DNA from 3 places in the Ralstonia sp. GX3-BWBA genome. Region 2 is predicted to be linked to each of the others. Evidence: predicted binding sites of a transcription regulator. Region 2 holds the regulator's gene; each other region holds the start of a gene.
The links. The regulator LexA, encoded in region 2, represses DNA repair genes until DNA is damaged. The targets are predictions, from matches to a motif close to ACTGTATNNNNATACAGT.
Positions count from the first base shown of each region.

Region 1: a site for LexA is predicted at 1,048-1,065, ahead of imuA (translesion DNA synthesis-associated protein ImuA). Genes of this name have one in related genera too.
Region 3: a site for LexA is predicted at 1,268-1,285, ahead of recA (recombinase RecA). Genes of this name have one in related genera too.

Region 1 covers NZ_QMKS01000022.1:539-6,429, forward strand. Annotated here, with positions in the region: partial or broken rRNA gene DOD19_RS20435 (23S ribosomal RNA) at 1-541, shown strand, start outside; rRNA gene rrf (5S ribosomal RNA) at 659-771, shown strand; gene imuA (translesion DNA synthesis-associated protein ImuA) at 1,093-2,049, shown strand; gene DOD19_RS20450 (DNA polymerase Y family protein) at 1,982-3,562, shown strand; gene DOD19_RS20455 (error-prone DNA polymerase) at 3,570-5,891, shown strand, end outside.
Region 2 covers NZ_QMKS01000009.1:165,375-171,265, forward strand. Annotated here, with positions in the region: gene DOD19_RS08280 (asparaginase) at 1-615, opposite strand, end outside; gene DOD19_RS08285 (ferredoxin--NADP reductase) at 752-1,528, opposite strand; gene lexA (transcriptional repressor LexA) at 1,783-2,433, shown strand; gene DOD19_RS08295 (hypothetical protein) at 2,553-2,738, shown strand; gene DOD19_RS08300 (cupin) at 3,080-3,391, opposite strand; gene DOD19_RS08305 (dipeptidase) at 3,408-5,138, opposite strand; gene DOD19_RS08310 (DUF4440 domain-containing protein) at 5,271-5,663, shown strand; tRNA gene DOD19_RS08315 (tRNA-His) at 5,719-5,794, opposite strand; gene dusA (tRNA dihydrouridine(20/20a) synthase DusA) at 5,883-5,891, opposite strand, start outside.
Region 3 covers NZ_QMKS01000009.1:1,024,285-1,030,175, reverse strand. Annotated here, with positions in the region: gene DOD19_RS12455 (sensor histidine kinase) at 1-470, opposite strand, end outside; gene DOD19_RS12450 (response regulator transcription factor) at 463-1,173, opposite strand; gene recA (recombinase RecA) at 1,439-2,497, shown strand; gene recX (recombination regulator RecX) at 2,594-3,073, shown strand; gene DOD19_RS12435 (DUF2889 domain-containing protein) at 3,361-3,987, shown strand; gene sucC (ADP-forming succinate--CoA ligase subunit beta) at 4,054-5,220, shown strand; gene sucD (succinate--CoA ligase subunit alpha) at 5,306-5,891, shown strand, end outside.

The DNA of each region.
Region 1 (5,891 bases), on a different contig from region 2:
CGAGCAGGTGCGAAAGCAGGACATAGTGATCCGGTGGTTCTGTATGGAAGGGCCATCGCTCAACGGATAAAAGGTACTCTGGGGATAACAGGCTGATACCGCCCAAGAGTTCATATCGACGGCGGTGTTTGGCACCTCGATGTCGGCTCATCTCATCCTGGGGCTGTAGCCGGTCCCAAGGGTATGGCTGTTCGCCATTTAAAGAGGTACGTGAGCTGGGTTTAAAACGTCGTGAGACAGTTTGGTCCCTATCTGCCGTGGGCGTTGGAATCTTGACGGGGGCTGCTCCTAGTACGAGAGGACCGGAGTGGACGTACCGCTGGTGTACCTGTTGTCTCGCCAGAGGCATCGCAGGGTAGCTATGTACGGAAGAGATAACCGCTGAAAGCATCTAAGCGGGAAACTTGCCTGAAGATGAGGATTCCCTGGAGACTTGATCTCCCTGAAGGGTCGTTCGAGACCAGGACGTTGATAGGCTGGGTGTGGAAGCGCAGTAATGCGTTCAGCTAACCAGTACTAATTGCCCGTGCGGCTTGATCCTATAACCGGTATGTTTCCGGCTGGGTCCGCCTTGTGCCTGATACACACAACTCACAACCCAAAATCTACATTCCCATATTGGTCCCGTTGACCTCGTCAACGGGACGACAAGTCATAGCCTGGTGACCATAGCGAGTCGGTACCACCCCTTCCCATCCCGAACAGGACCGTGAAACGACTCCGCGCCGATGATAGTGCGGATTCCCGTGTGAAAGTAGGTCATCGCCAGGCTCTCCCATACAACACCCCAGCTCTACCTTAGAGCTGGGGTGTTTGCCTTTGCGCAATCGGCTCGCACCCGGCTTGCTGCATTGATCCCAGCCAGATCCCAGCAACATTCCCCTCCGCCTCTCCCCAAAAACAAAACGCCTCCCAACGGAGACGTCCGCGGACTCCCCTGCAAGACTGATTAGCTTCGTGAGTTTCTCGACTCCAGTGCTTCGAGGCTGCTATCGCCCTCTTGCAACGCACACGCAAAACTAAACCGCGTTGAAGGAAAGCTGTGATACTGTATATTTATACAGTATTCATCGGCTTGCTTTGGCGTTTCCCATGTTTGCGTTGTCCCCGTCTCTTTTTATCGCCGAAGATGTGGCGGAGTGCCCTGTTCCTGCTGGACGCGCGATGTCAGGGTTGCGTTCGCCTGTGCCGAAAGCCTCGACGGTGCCATCACCTGAAACGCTACATCCGGCATTGTGGAGCGCAGGCCGTCTGGCGCGAAGCGACGGGCGCGTTTTGACCACTGGGTATGACTCGCTGAATGCCGAATTGCCCGGTGGTGGCTGGCCCCTCGGCGGATTGATCGAGCTGCTGTGCCCGCAATCCGGTATTGGTGAATGCCGGTTGCTGCGTCCGGCATTGTCTACGCTGTGCACGGGCGCAGGGCGCATCGCGCTGATTGCTCCGCCGCATCTGCCGAATGCAGTGAGGCTGGTGGGCTGGGATTTCTCTCCTGAACAAATCGTCTGGGTGCGCGCTGACAAGCCGGCTGATCTTCTGTGGGCAGCCGAGCAGGTTCTACGCTGCAAGGCTTTCGATGGTGTGCTGATCTGGCTTAACCGGGCACGCCCAGGAGAGTTGCGCAGGCTGCAAGTGTTGGCCCAGGCGGGAGAGAGCGCCATCTGGGTGTTCCGGCCGGCTCAGGCGCAGCGTGAGTCGTCGCCGGCGGTGCTGCGGCTGGGGCTGGAGCCGGCTGGCGCCGATGCGCTGTCCATCCTCTTCCACAAGCGGCGTGGGCCGTTGCGTGAATCTCCGTTGCTGCTGCCGTTGGCGGATCCGCTTCGGGCCGGTCGCGCTTCCGTGCGTCCGTTGCCTGTGCCGTTGGTAGAGCCGTTCATCATGGATCCGGCCACGGCGAAATTGCTGGCCGCGCTTTCGTCTCCTTCGTCTTCTGTTGCGTTCAACGCTTTGTCGGACGTTTCCGATCATCACACTTCCGATCATGCCGTTCTGGATCGCGGTGCATCTGCCCCGTCTCCCACTCGACGCGCTTCGACCCCGATGGTCTGACCCGGCCGCGCTGCCTTTGCCGGTCGTCGTGCTGGAGCAGGGGCGCGTGGTGTCGGCCAATCGCTTGGCGATGCGCGAAGGCGTACATGCAGGCCTGCGCCAGGCGGGCGCGCAGGCGTTGGTACCGCATGCTGTACAGCTTGATCGTGACGTGTCGGCCGAGGCACGGTTGCTGCAATCGCTGGCGCTGGCGCTGCTGGCATTCACGCCGCATGTCACGTTGGATGTGGTGGATGAGGCGACGGTGTTGTTGGAGGTCAAGGCCAGCTTGCGCTTGTTCGGCGGACATCGTGCGCTGTGTCGGGCGGTGAAGTATTGCGCGGTTCGGTTGGGCGCCATGCCGCAGCTTGGCACCGGACCGACGGCACGCGGTGCGGCATGGCTTGCCAGTGCGCAACCGATGCCGGTACGTGGCCGTCGCACGGCAGTACGTCAAGGGCGTGTGCGGAGGGCGGTGCGGCAGAAGCGGTTGTCGGCGTTGCTTGATCAATTGCCGGTCGATGCGGTGGCGCGACTCACGCGGCCCGATTGGCTTGAAGGCCTCGGCTGCCGCACACTGGCCGATTTGCGCGAGTTGCCGCGTAGCGGCCTGCGGCGGCGCTGCGGGCCGTTGCTGGTGGATACGCTCGACGCCGCTTATGGCAACGGGCACGAGAGTTTCACGTGGTTTACCGCCCCGTTGCGCTTCGATGTGCCGCTGGAATTGCCAGGCCGTATCGATAACGCGGAAGGTGTGCTGGCGGCCTCGGAGCAATTGTTGTTGCAGTTGGTCGGCTGGCTGTCGGCGCTTCAGTTGGGCGCCAAGACGTATCGACTCACGCTGGAGCACGAACGCCGGCGCGGCCGGAGCAGTGAGGATGCCGCTTCGTCCACGCCGGTGGAGATCGCGCTGGCACAGCCGGTTCGCACGCTGGCGCACTTGTCGCGGGTGCTGCATGAGCGCGTGCATCGGCTCACGCTGATCGCCCCGGTGGTCGAACTGCGCCTGACGGTGACCGACGCTACGCCGCTCGCGCCGCCTACGGAATCGTTGTTTCCCGAACCCGGTGGTCGCGCTGAAGATGCTGCACGTCTGATCGACACGCTGATCGCCCGGCTGGGTGCTGAGAACGTGCGTCATCCGCAGCCGTGTGCCGATCATCGTCCCGAGCGCGCCAACCACTGGGTCGAGGTGAATGCTGCAACCACCGCGCAGAGCCGTGCTGCCGCGCGACAAGCATTGGCGCAGTGGCACGCTCAGCAGCCGGAGCGCCCGCTGTGGCTGCTGGAGAAGCCGATTCCGCTGCTGACACGTCAGCACTATCCGTATTACCGCGGGCTGTTGCGGCTGGTGTCGATGCCCGAGCGCATTGAATCCGGCTGGTGGGACGACGACCTCATCAAGCGCGATTACTTCATCGTCGAGGGAGAAAAAGGCGAGCGTTACTGGGTGTATCGCGAGCGCGTTTCCGCAAGCAAGGCCAACGCGGGAGATGAGGACGCCCGCTGGTATCTGCACGGCTTGTTCGGCTAAGCACGTCATGACTTCGACCACGCCACTCCCTGTTCTGCCCGACTATGCCGAGCTGCATTGCATCAGCAACTTCACGTTCCTGACCGGCGCGTCGCATCCGCACGAACTGGTGGAGCGCGCCAAGCTGTATGGTTATCAAGCGCTGGCGCTGACCGACGAATGCTCTGTGGCGGGCACCGCGAGAGCGCTTGTGGCTTCCAGGGAACATGAACTGAAGCTCATCATCGGCAGCCGCTTTACGGTGCGCAATGCCGATGGCGAACCCTGGCTGCGGCTGGTGCTGCTGGCGCAGAACATCGAGGGTTACGGCAACCTGAGCGAGATCATCACGCACGCGCGGCTGGCAGCACCCAAGGGCGAATACCGTTTGCTGGCTGACGATTTGGCCGCGCCCCAAGGTGAGCTCGCTCACCTGCGCGGCGTGCCCGATTGCCTGGCGATTCTGCTGCCTGATTACGATCCCGACCCGCAGCAACTGCTGGCTCAGGCGTGGTGGTGCCAACGCGTGTTTGGTGATCGGCTATCGATTGCGCTGGAGTTGCCGCTACGGTACGCGGATGACCGCCATCGCGGCATGGTCGCGGCGGTGTCGGAGCAGATCGATGTGCCCATGGTCGCGACCGGCGGCGTGCAGATGCACACGCGCCAACGCAAGCCGCTGCACGACGTGCTGACCGCCATCCGTTTGTCCAAGCCGCTTGCTGAATGCGGCCTGGAACTTGCACCCAGCGCTGAACAAGCGATGCGCACGCGCATGCAGCTCGCGTTTCTCTATCAAGGCAAGCGCGGTGCCAAGATCCTGCGCCGGACGGTGGAGTTGGCGGCGTTGTGCAATTTTTCCCTCAACGAGATCGAGTACGAATATCCGAGCGAAGTCGTGCCTGAAGGTATGACACCGGCCGAATACCTGCGTGCGGAAACGTTGGCCGGTGCCGCAAAGCGTTATCCAAACGGCGTGCCGGAGAAGGTGTGCGAGCAGATCCAGGAGGAACTCGGACTAATTGCCGAACTGGGTTACGAGCCGTTCTTCCTGACCGTCTATGACGTGGTGAAGTTTGCGCGCAGCCAGGGAATTCTCTGCCAGGGACGTGGGTCGGCGGCTAATTCGGCGGTGTGCTATTGCCTGCAGATTACCGAGGTGAACCCGGACAGTGGCAACACGCTGTTCGCGCGCTTTCTTTCGCGCGCGCGCAATGAGCCCCCCGACATCGATGTCGATTTCGAGCATCAGCGCCGCGAAGAGGTCATCCAGTACATCTACAACAAGTACGGCGTGACACGTACCGCGCTGGCGGCGGCGCTCATTACGTACCGCACGCGTAGCGCACTGCGTGACGTAGGTCGCGCGTTGGGTATTGATCTCGGCATTATCGAGCAGGTGGCCAAGGGCCAGGCGTGGTGGGATAGCCGCAAGGAATTTGCCCAGCGCGCGGGCCAGCAGGGTCTGGACCCGGAATCGCCGTTGGTGCTGCGCTGGGCGCAACTGGTGGATCAGTTACGTGGTTTTCCGCGCCATCTGTCACAGCACGTGGGCGGGTTCGTGATTGCGCAGGGCAAGCTTTCGCGCCTGGTGCCAATCGAGAATGCGGCGATGGAAAACCGTCGCGTCATCCAGTGGGATAAAGATGATCTCGAATCGTTGCGCCTGCTGAAGGTGGACGTACTGGCGCTGGGCATGCTGACGGCTATCCGTCGCACGCTCGATATGGTGGATGCGCTGCCCGGACGGCGCGAGCATTACGGCGCAACCGGCAAGCTTGCCATGCAGGATATGCGCGATGACGACACGGAAACCTATGACATGATTTGCCGCGCAGAAACCATCGGCGTGTTCCAGATCGAATCCCGTGCGCAGCAGTCGATGCTGCCGCGTCTGCGTCCACGCGAGTACTACGACTTGGTGATCCAGGTGGCCATCGTACGGCCCGGGCCGATCCAGGGCGGCATGGTGCACCCGTATCTGCAGCGGCGCGAGGCCAAGCGCAATGGCAACACCGATTGCGTGACATACCCCGGGCCCGAGGTAAAAGCCGTGCTTGAACGCACGCTGGGTGTGCCGATCTTCCAGGAGCAGGTGATGGAGATCGCCATGAAGGCCGGCGATTTCAGTCCGGATGATGCTGACCGCTTACGCCGCGACATGGCTGCCTGGAAGCGCAAGGGCAATCTCACACAGCATCAGGAGCGCTTGGTGCATGCGATGGTCGAGAAGAGGGGCTACGACCCCGCTTTTGTCGAAGCGCTGTGCAAGCAGATGGAAGGCTTTGCCGAATACGGCTTCCCCGAAAGCCATGCGGCAGGTTTTGCCAAACTGGCCTACGTCAGCAGC
Region 2 (5,891 bases):
TGCCGCGGCTACACGCTGCCCGGCACGCTGAAACTGCACCTGCGTGTCGAGCACGAAACCCAGCGCCCCCGTATCCGGCGAGACAAAAGCCTCCACCGCGTAAGTGTGACTCTTCTGCACATCGCGAGCGGCATGCACGCGCTGGTTGAGCGCCACCAACACGCCACGCCCGCGCGCAGACGGATTGGCCGCGAGCCGTACCGCGTTCAGCAAATTCAGCGGACCATCCGCCGACAGCGACGTCGACGGCCGCATCGCCGCCGTCAGGACGATCGGGGTATCGGTCTGCTGCGTCAGGTGCAGCAGCATCGCGGTTTCCTCCAGCGTGTCGGTACCGTGCGTGATGACCACGCCGTCCACACGCTCGACGTCGATCCAGTGACGGATGCGTGCAACCAGTTTTTCCCATACCTCGAACGTCAGGTCCTTGCTGTCGATCTGGGCGACCTGCTCGGCGCGCACGTTGGCGAGGCGCTCTAAACCAAGTTTGCTGGCCGCGAGCAGTTGATCGATGGGGACGGCGCCTGCGCGGTAGCGCGCGGCGGAGCCAGCGTCGTCAGCGGAGCCGGCGATCGTGCCGCCGGTAGCGAGGATGGCGATGGTAGGCAAGGACATCGTTGCAGACATGCGTTGTGGGCAAGGCGCGCATTGTATCCGCCCGCCCCGCCTTTGCCGACGCGGGATTGCCCTGGGCGCCCCGAAAACAAAACGCCGGCTCACAGGCCGGCGTTTGCAGCGGAAGCAACGTCGATTATTTCTCGACGAAAGCGCGCTCGATCACGTAGTCACCGGCCTCGCCCATGCGCGGCGAGATCTTGAAACCCCGGGCATCGAGCAGCTTGCAAGTGTCTTCCAGCATGGCCGGACTGCCGCAGATCATGGCGCGATCCACTGCCGGATCCATCGGAGGCAGGCCGATGTCGGCAGACAGCTTGCCGCTATCGACGAGGTCAGTCAGGCGCCCCATGTTGCGGAACGGCTCGCGCGTGACGGTCGGGTAGTAGATCAGCTTCTCGCGCACCTGATCGCCGAAGAACTCGTTATTCGGCAATTCGCGGGTGATGAAGTCGGCATAGGCCAGCTCGCTCACTTGGCGCACACCGTGCAGCAGCACGACCTTCTCGAAGCGCTCGTAGGTGTCCGGGTCTTGGATGATGCTCATGAAAGGCGCGAGGCCGGTGCCGGTCCCGAACAGATACAGGTTCTTGCCGGGCAGCAGGTCATCCAGCACAAGCGTGCCGACCGGCTTCTTGCTCACCAGCAGCTTGTCGCCCACCTTCAGATGCTGCAGCCGCGACGTCAGCGGACCGTTCTGCACCTTGATGCTAAAGAACTCGAGGTGCTCTTCGTAGTTCGGGCTGGCAATGCTGTAGGCGCGCATCAGCGGCTTGCCCTCGACCTCCAGCCCGATCATGACGAAGTGGCCGTTATGGAAGCGCAGCGCCTGATCACGCGTGGTCTTGAAGCTGAATAGCGAGTCGTTCCAATGATGGACGCTCAGAACGGTCTCTTGATTGAAGGCGGACATGGTGACGTTCGGGCCAGCCCAACGAGGCTCAATCGGGCTATGTGGCGGTGCAAAAAATCGGTCAAGGCCTTGATTTTATGCGATTCCCCACGGCCGCGCCTGCATGGATTGCGCATAAGCTTCTAACCAGTCGCATAGGTTTTGACGCCGGTCATAAGGGCCGGGTGCTCACGCAACACATCACAACAAAATCACTTGCGCTTCCCGCGTCACTGTATAAAATCACAGCACCTGTTCAAATATACAGTACGCCAATGGCCGCCCTCACCTCTCGCCAACAGCAGATTTACGACCTGATCAGCCAGACGATCCAGCGCACGGGCTTTCCGCCAACGCGCGCCGAGATTGCCGCCGAGTTCGGCTTCTCATCGCCGAACGCGGCCGAGGAACACCTGCGCGCGCTGGCACGCAAGGGCGTGATCGAGCTGACGCCCGGCGCCTCGCGCGGCATTCGGCTGCGGGCAGCAGGCAACACGGCGCAGCATCAGTTCTCGCTGCCCTCGATGGGGTTGATGCAATTGACGCTGCCACTGGTTGGCCGCGTAGCCGCCGGTAGCCCCATCCTGGCTGCAGAACACATTGATCGCCAGTATCAGGTGGATCCGTCGCTGTTTTCTGCGCAGCCCGATTTTCTGCTGAAGGTGCGTGGCATGAGCATGCGCGACGCCGGCATTCTGGATGGCGATCTGCTGGCCGTGCAGCGCGCCGCCGAAGCCACCAACGGCAAGATCGTTGTTGCTCGACTTGGCGACGATGTCACGGTCAAGCGCTTCCAGCGCAAGGGCCGGCATGTCGAGCTGATTGCCGAGAACCCGGATTTCGAACCGATCCACGTCGATCTGGATCGTGATGAGTTTCACCTGGAGGGCCTGGCCGTCGGTCTGATCCGGCCTGCTGCTCCGTAAGTCTCCGGCGCATCTCAGCGCCAAACCTTCGCTGTTTGATCCAACCTGGAGGTGAGCCATCGGCTCGCCAGGGCGGAGTCTTGCCTCTCGCTTTTCCACCCGAACTCACGAGGTCTGCCATGCGACTCGGATCGATGTCTTCCCGCCGCCGTCCGGTACAGCCGGTGCCCTTCCGCCAAACCCAAGGCGTGCGCATCTATCAGGGGGAGCAGCGCCGTACGATGGTCGGCAGCATGGCCGCCATCTGCCGCATGCTGGATGCGATTCCGGTCGCTTCACGTACCGCTGGCGCCGAAAACTGCTGAGGAAAAGAAGGACGATGAGGGGCGATGAAACGCGCTCCAGCGGCCGATCAGGGCATACCCCAATGCTGCCGCCGCAACTGATTTCATACACTTGCCCTGCCCTGAGGACAGGGCTTTCTTCAACTGATTTTCGGCCCGCCGTCTGAGCGGGCTGTTTTTTTCTGTTCGCAAGTTGCTGCAGCGGCACATTCGGCGATGTTCCGTCAGCAAAACGGACGTTTACCCGGATGTTGTTTGGCGTACGTGACAGTAGTATTGCCAGTGCCCTCAGGGGCAATGAGATCGCTGAATTCGAAGCCCGCACATTGCGGGCTTTTTTTTCGCAATCGGCTGGCGAGCCGCTAAACGCTCCCGGCTTTCTCGACGACGAGAATTCTTGCCTCACCGCGTGGGTGCGCCACATGCTCGCAGCCGACACCGGCGAAGAAGATGTCGCCGGGCTCCAGCGTCGCGACCTTCTCTTCGCCGGCTTCGCGGTAATGCATGTCGACCGTGCCGTCGAGCACCACAAACACCTCTTCGCCATCGTTCACATGCCAGCGATAAGGCTCGTCGGTCCAATGCAAGCGCGTCGTAATGCCGCTCATGTTGGCAATATCGAGCGCGCCCCAGGCACGCTCGGCAGTGAACGACTTGGCGCGGATGATGTTCATGGCGATCCTCCGGCGGTTACTGCATCGACTGCAGATTGCCGATACGTACCAGCATCTCGGTGAACATCTGCATATCGAGGTCGAGGTCCGGCACTTCCTTGTACTCGTTGGCGTTGTGCGCGGTGTACTTCTTGCCGGGCATGGCGGGACCGAAGTTGATGGCGTTCGGCATCAGCTTGGCGGTTGTACTGCCGGCGGTCGGCACGGGCTTGGCGTCGAGGCCCGTGGTGTCTCCGTAGATGTTGAGCAGCGTCGACAGCCATGCCCCCTTCGGATCGCGTGCCATCCAGTTGCCTTGCTCGTGGTTGATCTCAAGGGCGACATGGTTGGCGTTGGCCCATGCGTTGATCTTGCCGGCGATCTCACCGCGCAGCGCGTCGGGCGTTTTGCCGCGCGGCATGCGTACGTTGGCGGTCACCTCCACGCGGCCATTCTTGTCGCCGATCACCGTAGGCGAGATGGTGAGCGGACCCATGAAGTCGTCCTTGTAGGCGAGGCCCATGGTGTTGCCGAGGTAGTCGGTGCCGTAAAGGTCGGTGAGGTAGCGCACAGCGTGAGCGTAAGCGTTGTCCGCCAGACCGAGATCGGCTGCTCGCAGGAACAGCGCCAGACGCGGCAGCGGGTTAACGCCTTCCTCCGGGCGCGAGCCGTGCGCCGACGTGCCGGTAACCTTGACGACGATGCTGTCCGCGGTGCGCGTGATGTCGATCACAAACTTGCCCTGTGCGGCCAAGCTGTTCACGAACGCGTCGCGCTTGGCTTCGAGCGCGGCGGCCGCCACGCCCAGATCCCCGCCTTTGAGCGTAGCGGTGGCCGTCTGCGGGACGGAGCTGGCCGACGCCGCACCCGTCATCGAAACGATGGCCGTATGCGTTGCATCGCCGGCCTGCGCAGGGAAAAACACCTTCAGCGCGCCAGTGCCTTTCTCGGCTACCACCGCCGGGTATTTGCTGTCGAGCACGATGTTGTACGCGGGCAATTGTGTGTGCTCGCGGTAGTACTTCATGCCATCGCCACCGGTTTCTTCGGTGGTTTCGATCATCAGACGGATCGTGCGCGCAAGCGGCACGCCGCTGTCCTTGACCGTTTTCATGGCGTACATGGCGGCGGCAATCGAGCCCTTGTCGTCAATCGTGCCGCGGCCGTACAGCAGATTGCCAACGCGCGTGACCTTGAACGGATCGAGCTTGGTGCCGTCGCCGAGCACCCATTCTTCGGGCTTTGCGGGTACGACATCGGCGTGCGTCAGGATGCCGAATTCATCCGAGCCGGTGCCGGGCAGCGTGACTTCAAATACGCGGTTGTCGACGTTGCGATATTTCAGGCCGAAGTCGCGCGCCATGCCCTCGACCAGCTTGCCGAACGCAACGATGGCGGGGTTTTCGTACTGCGGAATTTTGTCGTCACGCACCGTCGGCAGCGCGACCATCTTCTCGATCGAGGCGATCACCGCCTGCTGGTTGTGCAGGCGGTTGTACAGACCCAGCAGACGCCCGATGTTGATGAGGTCATAGCCAGTGAGCGCGGCCTTCTTCTGGTACGCGGCGACGCTACCTGCAACCTGCGGATCAGCCTTGGCGGCTGCCGCTAGAAAACTGCTCAGGTCAGCCGATGCCTTGGATTGTTCGGCGGCGAGCAGCGCGTCGAGTTGCGGTTTCTGAAGCGTGGCGGCAAAGGCGCCGGTGCCGCAAGCCAGCGACAGTGCGATCGTCAGCGAAGACAGGCCAATACGGGCAGTGCGTTGCATCGAAGTGGTTTCCGGAAAAGGGAAAGGCGCCATCATAGGGGCGAAGCGCAAGCCACGCATTGTGCAACGCGAAAAGCGCTAAGCCACGCCCGCTGCGCGGTATGCTTGGAACTTTCCCAGGAGGCTTGCCGCATGGAACCGTCTCTGGATACCGCCCCGGGTCTGCTGAGCGTGCTGGAAGAACTACGCCGGCGCGAACCCATCTTCCATCGCCCCGAACTGGGCACGCGCCGCGAAGACTTCGAGCGCATGACCACGGAAGACTTCTGGGAAACAGGTGCCTCGGGTCAGCGCTATAGCCGCAGCTATGTGCTCGGCGTTCTCGATGCCCGGCACGGCCATATCGGCGAGGATTTCTGGCAAACGCGGGATTTCCGCTGCCAGGAAATTGCGCCCGACAACTACCTGCTAACGTACACGCTGGTGCAATCGAACCGGACAACACGCCGGGCAACGTTGTGGCGGCGGACGGCTGATGGCTGGAAGGTGGTGTATCACCAGGGGACGGTCGTGGCGGAGGCGTAGACACTGCGCGCAGACGTAAAAAAGCCCGCTTTTGCGGGCTTTTTTACTGAAACTTTGGGGTGACTGATGGGATTCGAACCCACGACAACCAGAATCACAATCTGGGACTCTACCAACTGAGCTACAGCCACCATCGTACGAACAGCAAAACTGGCAACTGCTCGGCGAAAACCGAAATTATACAAACATTCTTTCGGCGTGCCTAGGGGGTCATGCAATTTATGCTGC
Region 3 (5,891 bases), 860 kb from region 2:
GCGTCTTCCTCGGGCGGCAGCGGGAGGTCGCGGTCACCGGAGACAAACTCGCCGTTCGTGCCGAGCACTTGGTAGTAGATGTTGTCGGTTTCGTCCGCGCGCAAAATCTCGCGCGCCGAGATCGGCAGTTGCAGTGTCACGCGCCCATTCACCTCGCGCAGTTGCTGGCTGAGCACGATCGCGCTCGATTCCAGCGCGCGGTCGTATGGCGCATTCGCAATCGACTTGGCCACCAGGTACGTCACCGCAATGCTCATCGGCCACAGCAACAGCAGCGGCGCTAGCATCCAGTCGAGAATTTCGCCGAAGAGGGATCGGGCGACGGGCCGCGTGGCGTCGTCTTCGAGGTGGGGGAGGGTGTCGGTGAGGTCGCCCCCGTCATCGGGGCCCCCGGCCTCGGGCGCCGCGTCGGCACGTTCGCGCAGCGACGCGCGATGCCGACGCCACGGCCAGGCCAGCCGATCACCCATGGGCAGCCGTCGCGGTTGTCGTCGGGGTGGCCATGCGTTCCAAGCAATAGCCCAGTCCGCGCACGGTAGCGATGCGGATGCCTTCCACCTCGATCTTCTTGCGCAGCCGGTGGATGTAGACCTCGATGGCGTTGTTGCTGACTTCTTCGCCCCAGCCGCACAGGTGGTCGACCAGTTGCTCCTTCGACACCAGGCGACCGACGCGCGCCAGCAGAATCTCCAGCAGCCCGATCTCACGCGCCGACAGTTCCACCACCTGATCATGGATATAGGCAATGCGCCCGACTTGGTCGAACGCCAGCGGCCCATGGCGAACGAGCGTAGCGCCACCGCCCGTGCCCCGGCGCACCAGCGCACGCACGCGTGCTTCCAGTTCGGACAGCGCGAAGGGCTTGGCCATGTAATCGTCGGCACCAAGGTCCAGTCCCTTGACGCGTTCTTCCACACTGTCGGCGGCGGTCAGTATCAGCACCGGCAGCATCGCCCCGCGCGAGCGCAGGCGCTTGAGGACCTCCAGCCCGGACATACGCGGCAGGCCCACGTCGAGAATCAGCAGGTCATAGGTTTGGGCCGTTTGCGCGGACAGCGCCGCGTCGGCAGTCGCCCCATCGGAGGCTTGGTCGACGGCATAACCCGCTTGGCGTAGCGAGCGTGTGAGCCCGTCAGCCAGCGTGGCGTCGTCTTCGGCAATCAGGATGCGCATGCGTGTCTCCCCGCGATGCCGGGCAAGATGTCTTGCCCATCCCGCCCGCTACATTGTTTTCGCGCGACATGTGTTCTGGAGACTTGTCAAAACCACTGGTTTTTTATACAGTACTCCGAATTCGCGGTGCTGTAGTCTTGGCGGCGCTAAAGTCATGGAATGGGTCGTGTCGGGGCAATCACGCTGCGGCCCGTTATTGCAGGCAACCGCTGGAATCGCAAGCCCTTGCGGCCCATTTATACACCAATTTGCACGAAGGACGACCATGGAAGACGGTAAGAAGGCAGCCGCAATGAGCGCAGAAAAGCAGAAGGCGCTGGCTGCCGCGCTCGCGCAGATCGAAAAGCAGTTCGGCAAGGGCTCCATCATGAAGATGGGCGACGCCGAGGTCGAGCCGGTCCAAGTCGTGTCGACAGGTTCGTTGGGGTTGGACGTGGCGCTGGGCGTTGGTGGCTTGCCGCGCGGCCGCGTAGTGGAAATCTACGGTCCGGAATCGTCGGGTAAAACTACCCTGACACTGCAGGTGGTTGCCGAGATGCAGAAGCTGGGCGGCACTTGCGCCTTCATCGATGCGGAACATGCTCTAGACGTCACTTATGCCGACAAGATTGGCGTGAGCGTGCCGGACCTGCTGATCTCCCAACCGGACACGGGTGAACAAGCTCTGGAAATTGCCGACGCGCTGGTTCGGTCGGGCTCGGTTGATCTGATCGTCATCGACTCGGTGGCTGCTCTGGTGCCAAAGGCTGAAATTGAAGGCGAAATGGGCGACGCGTTGCCCGGCCTGCAGGCCCGCCTGATGAGCCAGGCACTGCGCAAGCTGACCGGCACCATCAAGAAGACCAATTGCATGGTCATCTTCATCAACCAGATCCGCATGAAGATCGGCGTGATGTTCGGCTCGCCGGAAACCACCACGGGTGGTAACGCACTCAAGTTCTACGCTTCGGTGCGTCTGGACATCCGCCGCATCGGCTCGATCAAGAAGGGCGACGAGGTGGTCGGCAACGAGACCAAGGTCAAGGTCGTCAAGAACAAGGTGGCGCCGCCGTTCCGCGAAGCCATCTTCGACATCCTCTACGGCCAGGGCGTGTCGCGCGAGGGCGAAATCATCGACCTCGGCGTGGAAGCCAAGATCGTTGAGAAGTCCGGCGCCTGGTACAGCTACGGCGGCGAGCGCATCGGCCAAGGCCGTGACAACTGCCGTGAATACCTGCGCGAGAACCCCGACCTCGCCCGCGACATCGAGAACAAGGTCCGCGAAGCACTGGGCGTGACGCCGATGGGCGCCGTCGCAGTGGCCGAGACCGTCGGAGAAGAGTAATTGGGTTGGCCGTCGGCACAGATCGACGGCTCTATCGAGCTTCATACGCCTGCCGTCCCCCAACGGTGGGCGTTTTCTTTTTGAGCCTGAAACCGTATGCCGTTGCCGCGCCCACCGTTATCGCTGAAGGCACGCGCGCTGGGCTATCTGTCTCGGCGCGAGCACAGCCGCGTCGAACTGCGCCGTAAGTTGGTGCCGCACGCCGAGTCTGCCGAGGAGGTCGACGCGCTGCTGGATTGGCTGGAAGGCGAAAACTGGCTCTCCAACACGCGCTTTGCTGAAAGCATGGTGCACCGCCGCGCGGGCCGCTACGGTACAGCGCGCTTGATGCAGGAGTTGAAGACGCATCAGCTTGGCGCAGAGACGCTGGGCGAGGTCAAGGCGCAACTGCAAAGCACGGAAGCAGCCCGGGCCAAAGCCCTGTGGGAAAAACGCTTCGGCCGCCCACCGGCCGACTTGGCCGAACGTGCCAAGCAGGTGCGATACATGATGGCGCGTGGATTCTCCCGTTCCGTGGTGTCGCGCATCATCGCAGGGGCGCATGAACTGCTGGAAGATGGCGACGAACCCGCCTGAACGCCGCCGATCTCGCCACAATTCGCGCCGAACAATTCTCTTGTGTGCGGATCGTGTCGGTTGCACCTCCCCCGGTTGTTGCAACCGCTTTCACACTGCGTTGCAGCACGCGACCAGTCTGGTCGTGACGACGTGTTAAAATTCGAGTCTTTGGTACCGTCCTTCATCTCAATTGCCGGACGGTAGTGTTCGTGTGTGGCGGCTGATGCGCTGCTGCATATGTCCCGTAGGCGATGCGCGAGATCCGCGTGCGCCGCCTCCATCGGTCCTATCGGTCTGTCTGGTCCATGCCTCTGTCTGCCCCCGTCCCGCGCGTCATGCGCCACCGCCGTGCCATCACGGTGGAGGCCTATTTGCGGGAAGACGGCTTGTGGGACATCGAAGCGCGCCTGACCGACACAAAACCACGTGACATCCCCCTGGCCAGCGGCGGCGTGCGCCCCGAGGGCCAGCCGCTGCATGACCTGTGGCTGCGCGTGACGATCGATACCCGCATGAACGTCGTGGATGCCGAAGCGTGTTCCGACTGGGTGCCGTACCCCACACATTGCGACACGATTGGCCCCGCCTACCGGAAGCTCATCGGCCTGAACCTGATGAAGGGATTTCGAAAGGCCTCGCGTGAGAGACTCGGCGGCGTGGCGGGCTGTACGCACCTGACCGAGCTGTGCGGTGTGCTTCCGACCGCCGCCATCCAGGCCTTCGCGGGCGACGTTTTCCCGGTGCGTGATAACTCTACCGACCTCCGGCCCGTCGAGCCTGGCGAGAAGCCGCCTTATCAACTCCACGGCTGCCATGCCCTGCATCTTGAGGGCGAGGTGGTCCGCAAGCATTACCCGCGCTGGTTTGCATACCAGCCCGAAGCCAAGATCCAACCGCCACCCACCGAACTGTCGCCTGAGCCCTCGTCCTGAAGGGCACCGCGCTGTTCGCGTTTTCAATACTCATCACACTCACTCTGCCTAGCAAAGGAAACACGCATGAATATCCATGAGTACCAAGGCAAGGAAATCCTGCGCAAATACAATGTGCCGGTTCCGCGCGGCATTCCGGCCTTCTCGGTCGACGAGGCCATCAAGGCTGCTGAAACCCTGGGCGGCCCGGTGTGGGTCGTGAAGGCACAGATTCATGCGGGTGGCCGTGGTAAGGGCGGCGGCGTGAAGGTTGCCAAGAGCATGGACCAGGTCAAGGAATACGCCAGCAGCATCCTGGGCATGACGCTGGTGACGCACCAGACCGGTCCGGAAGGCAAGCTGGTCAAGCGCCTGCTGATCGAAGAAGGCGCGGACATCAAGAAAGAACTGTATGTGTCGCTCGTGGTGGACCGCGTGTCGCAGCAGGTCGCGCTGATGGCCTCGAGCGAAGGCGGCATGGACATCGAAGAAGTCGCCGAATCGCATCCGGAAAAGATCCACACGCTGCTGATCGATCCGCAAGCCGGCCTGCAAGACGCTCAGGCTGACGACATCGCTCGCAAGATCGGCGTGCCCGACGCGAGCCTGGCACAAGCCCGCCAAGCCCTGCAAGGCCTGTACAAGGCATTCTGGGAAACCGACGCTTCGCAAGCTGAAATCAACCCGCTGATCCTGACCGGCGACGGCAAGGTCATCGCGCTGGACGCCAAGTTCAACTTCGACTCGAACGCGCTGTTCCGTCACCCGGAAATCGTGGCTTACCGCGATCTGGATGAAGAAGATCCGGCCGAAATCGAAGCCTCGAAGTTCGACCTGGCCTACATCTCGCTGGACGGCAACATCGGCTGCCTGGTGAACGGCGCCGGTCTGGCCATGGCCACGATGGACACCATCAAGCTGTTCGGCGGCGAGCCGGCCAACTTCCTCGACGTGGGCGGCGGCGCCACCACCGAGAAGGTGACCGAAGCCTTCAAGCTGATGCTGAAGAACCCGGACGTGAAGGCCATTCTGGTCAACATCTTCGGCGGCATCATGCGTTGCGACGTGATCGCCGAAGGCGTGATCGCCGCGGCGAAGGCTGTGTCGCTGTCGGTGCCGCTGGTTGTGCGCATGAAGGGCACGAACGAAGATCTCGGCAAGAAGATGCTGGCCGACTCGGGTCTGCCCATCATCGCGGCAGACACGATGGCAGAGGCCGCCGAGAAGGTCGTGGCCGCAGCCGCCGGCAAGTAAGCCGCCCGCTGACCCAACCATACGCGAACGCGAGCGGCGCCCGTTGAACATGACGGCGCGGCTCGCTGCATAAAAGGATTACAGCATGTCGATTCTGATCAACAAAGACACCAAGGTCATCACCCAGGGGATCACCGGCAAGACCGGCCAGTTCCACACCCGCGGCTGCCGCGACTACGCCAACGGCAAGAACGCCTTCGTGGCAGGCGTGAACCCGAAGAAGGCCGGCGAAGACTTCGAAGGCATCCCCATCTACGCAACCGTCAAGGATGCAAAGGCGCAAACCGGCGCAACCGTGTCGGTGATCTACGTGCCGCCCGCAGGCGCTGCGGATGCAATCTGGGAAGCCGTTGAGGCCGAACTGGATCTGGTGGTTTGCATCACCGAAGGCATCCCCGTGCGCGACATGATGATGGTCAAGGACAAGATGCGTAAGGCCGGCAGCAAGACGCTGCTGCTGGGCCCGAACTGCCCGGGCCTGATCACGCCGGACGAAATCAAGATCGGCATCATGCCGGGTCACATCCACCGCAAGGGCCGCATCGGCGTGGTGTCGCGCTCGGGCACGCTGACGTACGAAGCCGTGGGCCAGCTCACCGCGCTGGGCCTGGGCCAATCGTCGGCAGTCGGTATCGGCGGCGACCCGATCAACGGCCTGAAGCACATCGACG